Regions from separate parts of the Peptoniphilus sp. DNF00840 genome, predicted to be linked through region 2. Evidence: riboswitches for the same ligand, from Rfam matches in the RefSeq annotation. Region 2 holds a riboswitch; the other holds the start of a gene.

Region 1 (4,515 bases), on a different contig from region 2:
AAAAATTGCTTGAATTAATAGATATATCCAATATATTTATTTTTGATAAAATTATAAAAGATTTTTATTCCACAACTTTTTGTTGTGGTTTTTTTATTCCCTTAAATTCCTTTAGATATTTGATAAAAATTTAAATAATAAATTAAAGACTTCACTAAAAATATATAGAAGATTAAAGACAAAGCAAAAAATATTTACAAATATTTTACATTTACAAAATCCTACATAAAAAAATTTTTTATCTAGTATAATATGTGAGGGAGGACTTATGAAAAAAACATTTAAAATAATTTTCGGACTAATACTAATTTTAATAATTTCAATATATATAGGAGGACTTTTCTTCTTCACTAATAGGTACATGCCAAGGACCTACATAAATGGAAAGGACTTTGGACTTGTAAAAAAATCTGAACTGCAAAAGACCTACGAGGACCTTTCGAGAAACTTTGAGCTTGAAATCATCGCCAAGGACAAAAAATTAAACGACAAGATTTCTGCCAAGGACTTTGGTTACATTGACTCTCTTGGAAGTGACTCCATAGACCAGACAGCCTTCTATTGGCCAGTAGCATCTCTTGTGCCAAAACACTACCAAGTAGACACTGACCTTACCTACGATGGAGAAGCCCTAGACAAAAAAATAAATAAACTTAAGCCAGTCTTGGGTCAAAAGGACCACTCAGAAGATGCAAAAGTCATCTTCAAAAATGGAGAATTTAAAATCCAAGATGAAGTTCACGGCAACTTCATAAAGATGGACGAATTTAGAAATACCATCTTAGGTTACTTTGGAGATAAGAAGGAAAAACTTAACCTTGCAGATGAAAATCTCTACCAAGAGCCAAAGGTAACTAAGGACTCAGAATATCTAAAAAATCAACTTGCATCCTATAAAGACATCTACAAGAAAAAAATAATTTTTGACTTTGACGATAGGAAGGAAGAGGTGACAGGTCAAGGGATAATTGCCATGTATTCCAAGTCCAATGACGGGACCCTTGCCCTTGACGAGGACAAACTAAGACACTTTGTGGAAAGACTTGCAGCCAAGTATGACACCTACAGGACAAGCAGGATTTTTAACTCAACAGGACTTGGCCTAATGAAAGTTGACGGAGGCATCTATGGTTGGCTAACAGATAGGAAGGCTACAAGAGAAAAAATAAAAGAAGCCCTTGCGAAAGATGAACCAGTTACAATTAAACCATCCTACAGACAAGACGCAGTATCAAGAAAGCTTGACGATGTTGGCAAGACCTACATCGAAGTAGACCTTGCAAGGCAAAAACTTTGGTACTACAAAGACGGAGTCTTACAACTTGAAACCAATGTTGTAACAGGAAACCCAACCAAGGGTAACGGAACACCAACAGGCACCGACAGGATTTGGTCCCGTGAAAGAGATAGGTACCTAACAGGAGAAACCTACCGTTCAAAAGTTTCCTACTGGGCACCAATAAACTGGTCGGGAGTGGGCCTTCACGATGCATCATGGAGATCAACCTTTGGAGGAAATATTTATAAGTCAGGTGGCTCTCATGGTTGCATAAACATTCCAGTCCCAGTAATGAAAAACCTATATCCACAAACCTTTACGGGTATGCCGGTTATAGTTTACAACTCAGCAACCCAAAGGGTAAATAATGCTGGCGGACAAGTAATAGTTGGTCAACCACAAGCACAAACTCAACAAGCACAAACTAACTAAGGACAATAAAATTAATTACAAAAACAAATTGATAAAATAATATAAATTAACTCCACATAAAGCTTGAAAAAAATTTAACAAGTGATATAATAAAAACATCAAATAAATAATATTTTAAATCTTCAGGGAAGGGTGCAAATCCCAACCGGCGGTAAAGTCCGCGAGCGCAAGCCGAATTGGTGCAATTCCAATACCGACAGTAAAGTCTGGATGAGAGAATGATTTAAACTTTCATGCCCCGAAGGTTCGGGGTTTTTTTATGCCCCAACAGGAGGAAAAATGAATAAAGTAAATTCAAGTTCTATGATAAGAACAAAAGACATGACGAAAATTGGAATGCTATCAGTAATTGGTTTTATACTAATGTATTTTCAACTACCACTTACCTTTGTAGCACCACCCTTTATGAAGCTAGACATCTCAGACCTACCAGTCCTTATGGGGGCCTTCACAATGGGACCAGCCTATGGCATCATAATAGCAGCCCTAAAAAACATAATGCACATAATCTTTAAGGGCACAATGACAGCAGGAGTTGGCGAACTATCCAACTTCATCATTTCATCAACCTTTGCCTTCGTGTCAGCCTACTTCTATAGAAGACACAAGACATACAAGGGAGCAATAGTATCAATGACACTAGGAGTCCTTGCCATGACAACACTCGCAATGATCTCCAACTACTTCGTAGTATTCCCACTATACGGCAAAGTAATGCCAATGGATGCAATCATAGGAATGGGAACAGCAATCACACCAAAGATCACAGGCCTATTCACAATGATGATCTACTCAGTCCTACCCTTTAACCTAATAAAAGGCTTCACAACATCAGCAGTGATGATGTTAGTCTACAAAAGAGTCTCACCACTCTTTAAAAACTAAAAAAGAAAAGATCAAAGATAAAATAAAACAAAAGCAAGTTGTCCTAGGGCAGCTTGCTTTTTTATTTGATATAATAAAAGTCGCAAAGAAAAATTTTAAAATTACAAAATCACAAAATCACAAAGAGAGGTAAAAAATGAAAATACTATGCGCAGGTCCAACATCAATCGACCCAAGAGTAATGGAAGTAATGGGCAAGTCCCTAACTAACCCAGACATAGATCCAGAATACGAAAAGAAACACAGACAAGTAGAAAAGAAAATTTCCAAACTCCTAAAGACAGAAGCAACATCCTTCATCATGCTAGGCGAAGGAATGATAGGACTAGAAGGCGCCATCATAAACTTAGTAGAAGAAGGCGACAAAGTCCTAGTCCTTAACAACGGAGTCTTTGGAGCAGGCTTTGCCGACTTTGTAAAATACTACGGAGGAGAGCCCTACATATACGAGGACGATTTCAGAAGAGGATTCGACATAGAAAAACTTAAAAACTTCCTAGAAAAAAATCACAACTTCAAAGTAGCAACCATGGTCCACTGCGAAACACCATCAGGCATCACCAACGACGTCAAGACCATCTGCAAGCTCCTAAACTCCTACGGAATCCTAACAGTAGTCGACACAGTATCAGGCATGGGGGGAGAAGAATTTGACTTCGACAACTACAAAGTAGACATCGCCCTAGGAGGAAGCCAAAAATGTATCTCAGCACCAACAGGCCTAACCCTAGTGACCATATCAGAGAGAGCCAAGAAGGCAATAAGAGAAAGGAAAAAACCAGTACCATCATATTATATGAACTTCGAAAACTACTACGCCTACTCCGACGGCTTCGCCTTCCCCTACACAATGAACGAAAACCTAACCTACGCCCTAGACTTAGCCCTAGACTTATTATTTGAAAAAGACTCCCTAGCCCTACACAAAAAATACGCAGAAGTCACAAGAGAAATATTTGAAAGAGCAGGCTTCGAACTCTACGCAAAAGACTCCAGGTCCAACACCCTAACAGCAGTCATAGTGCCAGAAGGCTTCATAGCAGAAGACATCATCGGAGCCTTGAGAAAAAAAGGAATCCTAATCTCCAAAGGAGCAGGAGACATCTTCGAAAAAGTATTTAGAATAGGACACATGGGCAACAACATATCCTATGAAAATTTCTTAGAACTCTATGAAAAGTTAGATGAGGTCTTTGGGGAACTAGGGATCGAGACAAAGGTGTCTTTAAAAGAAGAGTTTCAAAAATTAATGCAAAAATAGAATTTTTATTTTTTCTATATAGGAGATAGAAAATGTCAAAAATAAAAAAAGATAACATTTCTGCAAAAGGAATATCAATCCAAGTTTATACTGAAGATTTTAAAAATGATTATATAAGTCTTACAGATATAGCAAGGTATAAAAACAAAAATGAGCCAAAAGATGTGGTAAAAAACTGGATGAGAGTAAGAGATACTATAGAATTTCTAGGCTTATGGGAAACAATTCATAACCCAAATTTTAAAGGGGTCGAATTCGACTCCTTTAAAAAAGAAGCTGGTTTAAATGCTTTTACTTTATCTCCACAAAGATGGATAAGCTCTACAAATGCAATTGGAATTATATCCAAATCAGGGCGAGGTGGTGGAACTTATGCTCATTATGATATAGCAATGGAGTTTGCATCTTGGATTTCCCCAGAATTTAAGTTATATATTATTCAAGACTATAAAAGACTAAAAGAAGATGAAAATTCAAAACTATCTTTAACTTGGAATCTGCATAGAGAAATATCAAAAATCAACTACAAAATCCATACAGACGCAATAAAAGAACATCTATTAAAAGACCTAACAGAAGAACAATTGTATTATAAGTATGCAAGTGAAGCTGATATCTTAAATGTTGCCTTATTTGGCAAGAGAGCAAAACAGTGGAG
Region 2 (4,515 bases):
TACATCTAGGTCTGTCCTAAGTATGAAGTAGTCCTTACACACCTCAATGTTTTCTATTACCTTCGCCATATCATTCTCCGTATGTGGTTACTGTGTCGCAATATTCGCACTTGTACTCCTTCTTGTCCCTGTTGTAGAGGAAGAACTTGTGACCTGGCACTTCTCTTTCAGAGTTTGCTATGCATCTTGGGTTCTTGCAAGTCAATACACCTTCAACAAGCTCTGGCATTTCCATGCGAATTTTTTTCACCCTCTCCCCATCTTCAATGAAGTTTACTGTTGTGTGAGGAGCAATTAGTCCTAGGACTGTGAAGTCCAAGTTGTAATCTGTTTCTATCTTTATTAGGTCCTTCTTTCCCATTGAAGTTGAAAAAATATTTTGCATAAGTACAACTGTATCTGTGACCTTATCAAGTTCAAGTGCCTTATAGAGAACGTGAGCCCTGCCTGCTTCTATGTGGTCGAGTACAATTCCCTTTTTTATTTTTGAAACATTTATCATTTTGTAGCCTCCAAAAGTTTCATAATCAAAGCCATCCTGCCGTACATTCCAAATTTTGTTTGCTCAAAGTAAACTGCACGAGGGTCTTTATCCACTTCTGGTGCAATCTCATTTACTCTTGGTAGAGGATGAAGGATTATCATATCTTCCTTAGCATTTTTTAATTTTTCTTCATTTAAGATGTAGTAGTCCTTTAACCTTTCATACTCATCAGAGGAAACAAATCTTTCCTTTTGAACCCTTGACATATAGAGGACGTCTAAGTCATCAATCACGCTTACAAGGTCCCTAGTCTCAATGTAGTTTTCCTCGTCTATAAAGTTCTTAAAGGGATCTGGCATCTTGAGCTCCTCTGGCGAAATAAAAATAAATTTTACATTTTCATAGCGATTAAGGGCTCTTACAAGAGAGTGAATTGTCCTTCCAAATTTTAAGTCACCACAAAGTCCTATAGTTAAATTGTCAAAGGATTTTTTGTAGTGCCTTATTGTTATTAAGTCTGCAAGAGTTTGAGTTGGGTGAAAGTGTCCCCCGTCTCCTGCATTTATAATCGGCATTGTCTTAACGACCTTTGATGCCATAAGGGCTGCCCCTTCTTTGGGGTGACGCATAGCACAAATGTCCGCATAATTTTCTATAACCCTAATGGTATCAAGTAGGGTCTCTCCCTTTGATGATGAGCTTACACCTGCGTCAGAAAATCCAATTACTCGTCCTCCCAATCTTAGCATAGCTGTCTCAAAGGATAGTCTAGTCCTAGTGGAAGGCTCAAAAAAAAGACTAGCCAATAACTTATTGTCGCAAACGTGAGAATAATCATCTGGATTTGCGATAATGTTATCAACTAGTCTAAAAATTTCTTCGTACTCTTCAGTTGTAAAATCTAGTGGCTCAATTAAATGTTTCATCCTAACCTCCATCTAATATTTTATCTTTTCCATATTACTTCAAATTTTTAAAATTGTAAAGCATAATAGAAAAAATATGTTATACTTTAATAAATTAAATTTTAAGGAGCAATTATGATTTATTTAATACTAGGACACTCTGGTTCAGGCAAGTCTACTATAAGGAATGCCTTGACCTCACACGGAATCGAAAAAATTATTACTTACACTACAAGAAAACCAAGAATCTCTGAAGTGGATGGCATGGATTATAACTTCATCGACTCAGAGCTTTTTAAGAAGATGGACAAGGAGAATTTATTTATTGGGACAACTTGCTACGTTGGCAACTACTACTCAACCTTAAAGGAAGACCTTGAAAAGAATAACAACAAGCACAAGGACTGCGTTATTGTTGTTGACAAGGAAGGCGTCATAGCTATTAAAAAAGAATTTGAAAATGCAAAATCAATTTACCTAAAGTGCTCAAGGGATACTTTGAGGGATAGGATGATAAAGAGGCACGACAGTGCAAATGATATAGAAAAGAGACTTGATGTCTTAGAAGACCTTGACCCCTACGCTGACTATATCATTGATGCCGACAGGGACATAGACTCTGTCTTTGAGGATGTCATCACCTTAATAAAAAAGATCAAAGAGGGAAAATGATTTGCTTTTTCTTGACAATTTAATTTCTAGTGTTATTATAAATTCATAAGTTAATAAAACTCTTCAGGGCGAGGTGCAATTCCTCACCGGCGGTAAAAGTCCGCGAGCGAAAGCTGAATTGGTGCAATTCCAATACCGACAGTATAGTCTGGATGAAAGAAGATAAATTTTAAATTTTTTGAGCCCTGCATGGGCTCTTTTTTTATAGGTGATTTAATGTATTTAGAAGATTTTAACGATATCTTTTACATGGAACGTGCCCTTGAAATTGCAAGAGAGGGAACTGGCAAGACAAAGACCAACCCCCTTGTTGGCTGCGTAATTGTAAAAGATGACAAGATAATTGGTCAAGGCGCCCACCTAAAATTTGGCGAAAACCATGCAGAAGTAAATGCCATCTTAGATGCAAAATCTCGTGGCGAAGACATAAGAGGCGCAACCCTCTATGTCAATCTCGAGCCCTGCTCCCACTATGGCAAGACTCCTCCCTGTGCTGAGAAAATTGTAAAGGAAGGAATAAGAAGAGTTGTCATAGGAACATCTGACCCCTTTGAAAAAGTTTCTGGCAGGGGAATAAAAATTTTGGAAGATGCAGGTATCTCTGTTACAGAAGGTCTTTGCGAAGAAGAATGTTTAAACCTAAATGAAAGCTTCTTCGCTTACTTAAAAAACAAGAGACCCTTTGTGGTCCTAAAGGCTGGCATATCTCTTGACGGAAAAATTGCAACAGAGTCTGGCGAGTCCAAGTGGATTACATCAGAATTTTCACGAGCTCAGGGTCATGAACTAAGGGGACAACTTGATGCAATAATGGTGGGAATAGGAACAGTCCTTGCAGATGACCCAAGCCTTAACACCCGTCACGGCAAATATAAAAACAATCCCATAAGGATCATCACAGATTCAAGCTTGAAGATCCCCCTTGATGCAAAAGTCCTAAGCGATGACTTAGATTCGATCGCAATAATAGCAACAACAGAAAACTGCGACAAGGATAAGCTAGAAAAATTAAAGGCAATGAAAAATGTTGAAGTCATAATTTGTAAGAACAAGGACAAGAGGGTTGACCTCAAAGACCTTATGGAAAAATTAAAGGACTACGACATCTCCTCCATCATACTTGAAGGTGGAAGGACCTTAAATGCTGAAATGCTAAAAAATAACTTAGTTGATAAATTTTACTTCTTCATTGCCCCAATCTTACTTGGGTCCAAGGGGATACCTGCCATAGGCGACCTTGAAATTGATGAGCTCAAAAATGCAATTAGGATAAAGGATATGAAGTGCGAAAAATTATTTGATGACATACTTGTCACTGGAAGGTGTGATTAAAATTTTCACAGGAATTATAGAAGAAATTGGCAGCCTATCTGATATTAAAAGAGAACGCGACCTCTACAGCTTGAGAGTTTCCTGCAAAAAAGTTTTGGAGGGAACAAATGTGGGTGACTCTATTGCAACTAATGGCGTTTGCCTTACAGTAACAGAATTAGGCGATGACTTTTACAAGGCTGATGTAATGGTGGAAACTATAAAGTCCACAACTTTTAAAAATTTAAAAAGAGGCGAAAGGCTAAATCTTGAAAGAGCCCTAAGCCCTTCAAAGAGACTTGACGGTCACATAGTACAAGGTCACGTTGATGGAATTGGAGAAATAATTTCTATCCTCAACCACGGAAATGAAATTGTCTACAGGATAAAGTTTGACTCCGATAATTTTAAGTACATTACCCCCAAGGGGTCCATTGCCCTTGATGGAATAAGTCTTACTGTCTCAAAGGTTGGAGAAAAATATTTTGAAGTTTCAATTATTCCGACAACTATTAGGAACACCAATCTTATAAATAAAAAAGTGGGAGATATGATTAATATTGAGACCGACATCATTGGCCGCTATGTCTACAATTTTGTAAATGCAAAAAGTGAAAGCAAAATTACTGAATCATTTTTACTAGAAAATGGATTTTAATTGAGAGGAGATAAAATGAAAGTTAATTCTATTGAAGAAGTTGTTGAAGCTCTTAAAAAGGGCGAAATCATTATAGTAACTGACGAACCAGATAGAGAAAACGAAGGTGATATGATTCAGGCAGCAGAGTTCGCCACTGGTGAAAGTCTAAACACCATGGCTTCCCTTGCAAAGGGTCTAATCTGTATGCCAATGTCTAGGACATACGCAGAAAAATTAAAATTAAATCAAATGGTTGCAGACAACACAGACAACCACGAAACTGCCTTCACAGTTTCAGTTGACCACGTAGACACAACTACGGGGATTTCAGCTTGGGAAAGAGCTTTAACTGCCAACAAGCTTGTAGAAGATGATGCAAAGCCAGAGGACTTTAGAAGACCTGGTCACATGTTCCCCCTTGTTGCAAAAAAAGATGGAATCTTTGTAAGACGTGGCCACACTGAAGCAACTGTTGACCTTCTTAAAATTGCTGGACTTAAGGA

What was found. Region 2 has a riboswitch for FMN ahead of ribD (bifunctional diaminohydroxyphosphoribosylaminopyrimidine deaminase/5-amino-6-(5-phosphoribosylamino)uracil reductase RibD). Riboswitches for the same ligand answer to the same signal wherever they lie in the genome.
Region 1: linked by a shared signal. The riboswitch ahead of HMPREF1864_RS06540 (ECF transporter S component) and the one ahead of ribD (bifunctional diaminohydroxyphosphoribosylaminopyrimidine deaminase/5-amino-6-(5-phosphoribosylamino)uracil reductase RibD) in region 2 are both predicted to bind FMN.

What each region holds. Positions count from the first base shown of each region.
Region 1 is NZ_KQ960238.1:19,707-24,221, reverse strand. Features, by position in the region: gene HMPREF1864_RS06545 (L,D-transpeptidase family protein) at 269-1,711, shown strand; FMN riboswitch at 1,826-1,938, shown strand; gene HMPREF1864_RS06540 (ECF transporter S component) at 1,991-2,596, shown strand; gene HMPREF1864_RS06535 (pyridoxal-phosphate-dependent aminotransferase family protein) at 2,733-3,857, shown strand; gene HMPREF1864_RS06530 (KilA-N domain-containing protein) at 3,890-4,515, shown strand, end outside.
Region 2 is NZ_KQ960218.1:48,639-53,153, forward strand. Features, by position in the region: gene HMPREF1864_RS05505 (dihydroorotate dehydrogenase electron transfer subunit) at 1-69, opposite strand, end outside; gene HMPREF1864_RS05510 (aspartate carbamoyltransferase regulatory subunit) at 71-502, opposite strand; gene pyrB (aspartate carbamoyltransferase) at 499-1,410, opposite strand; gene HMPREF1864_RS05520 (guanylate kinase) at 1,525-2,061, shown strand; FMN riboswitch at 2,117-2,229, shown strand; gene ribD (bifunctional diaminohydroxyphosphoribosylaminopyrimidine deaminase/5-amino-6-(5-phosphoribosylamino)uracil reductase RibD) at 2,278-3,393, shown strand; gene ribE (riboflavin synthase) at 3,386-4,030, shown strand; gene HMPREF1864_RS05535 (bifunctional 3,4-dihydroxy-2-butanone-4-phosphate synthase/GTP cyclohydrolase II) at 4,046-4,515, shown strand, end outside.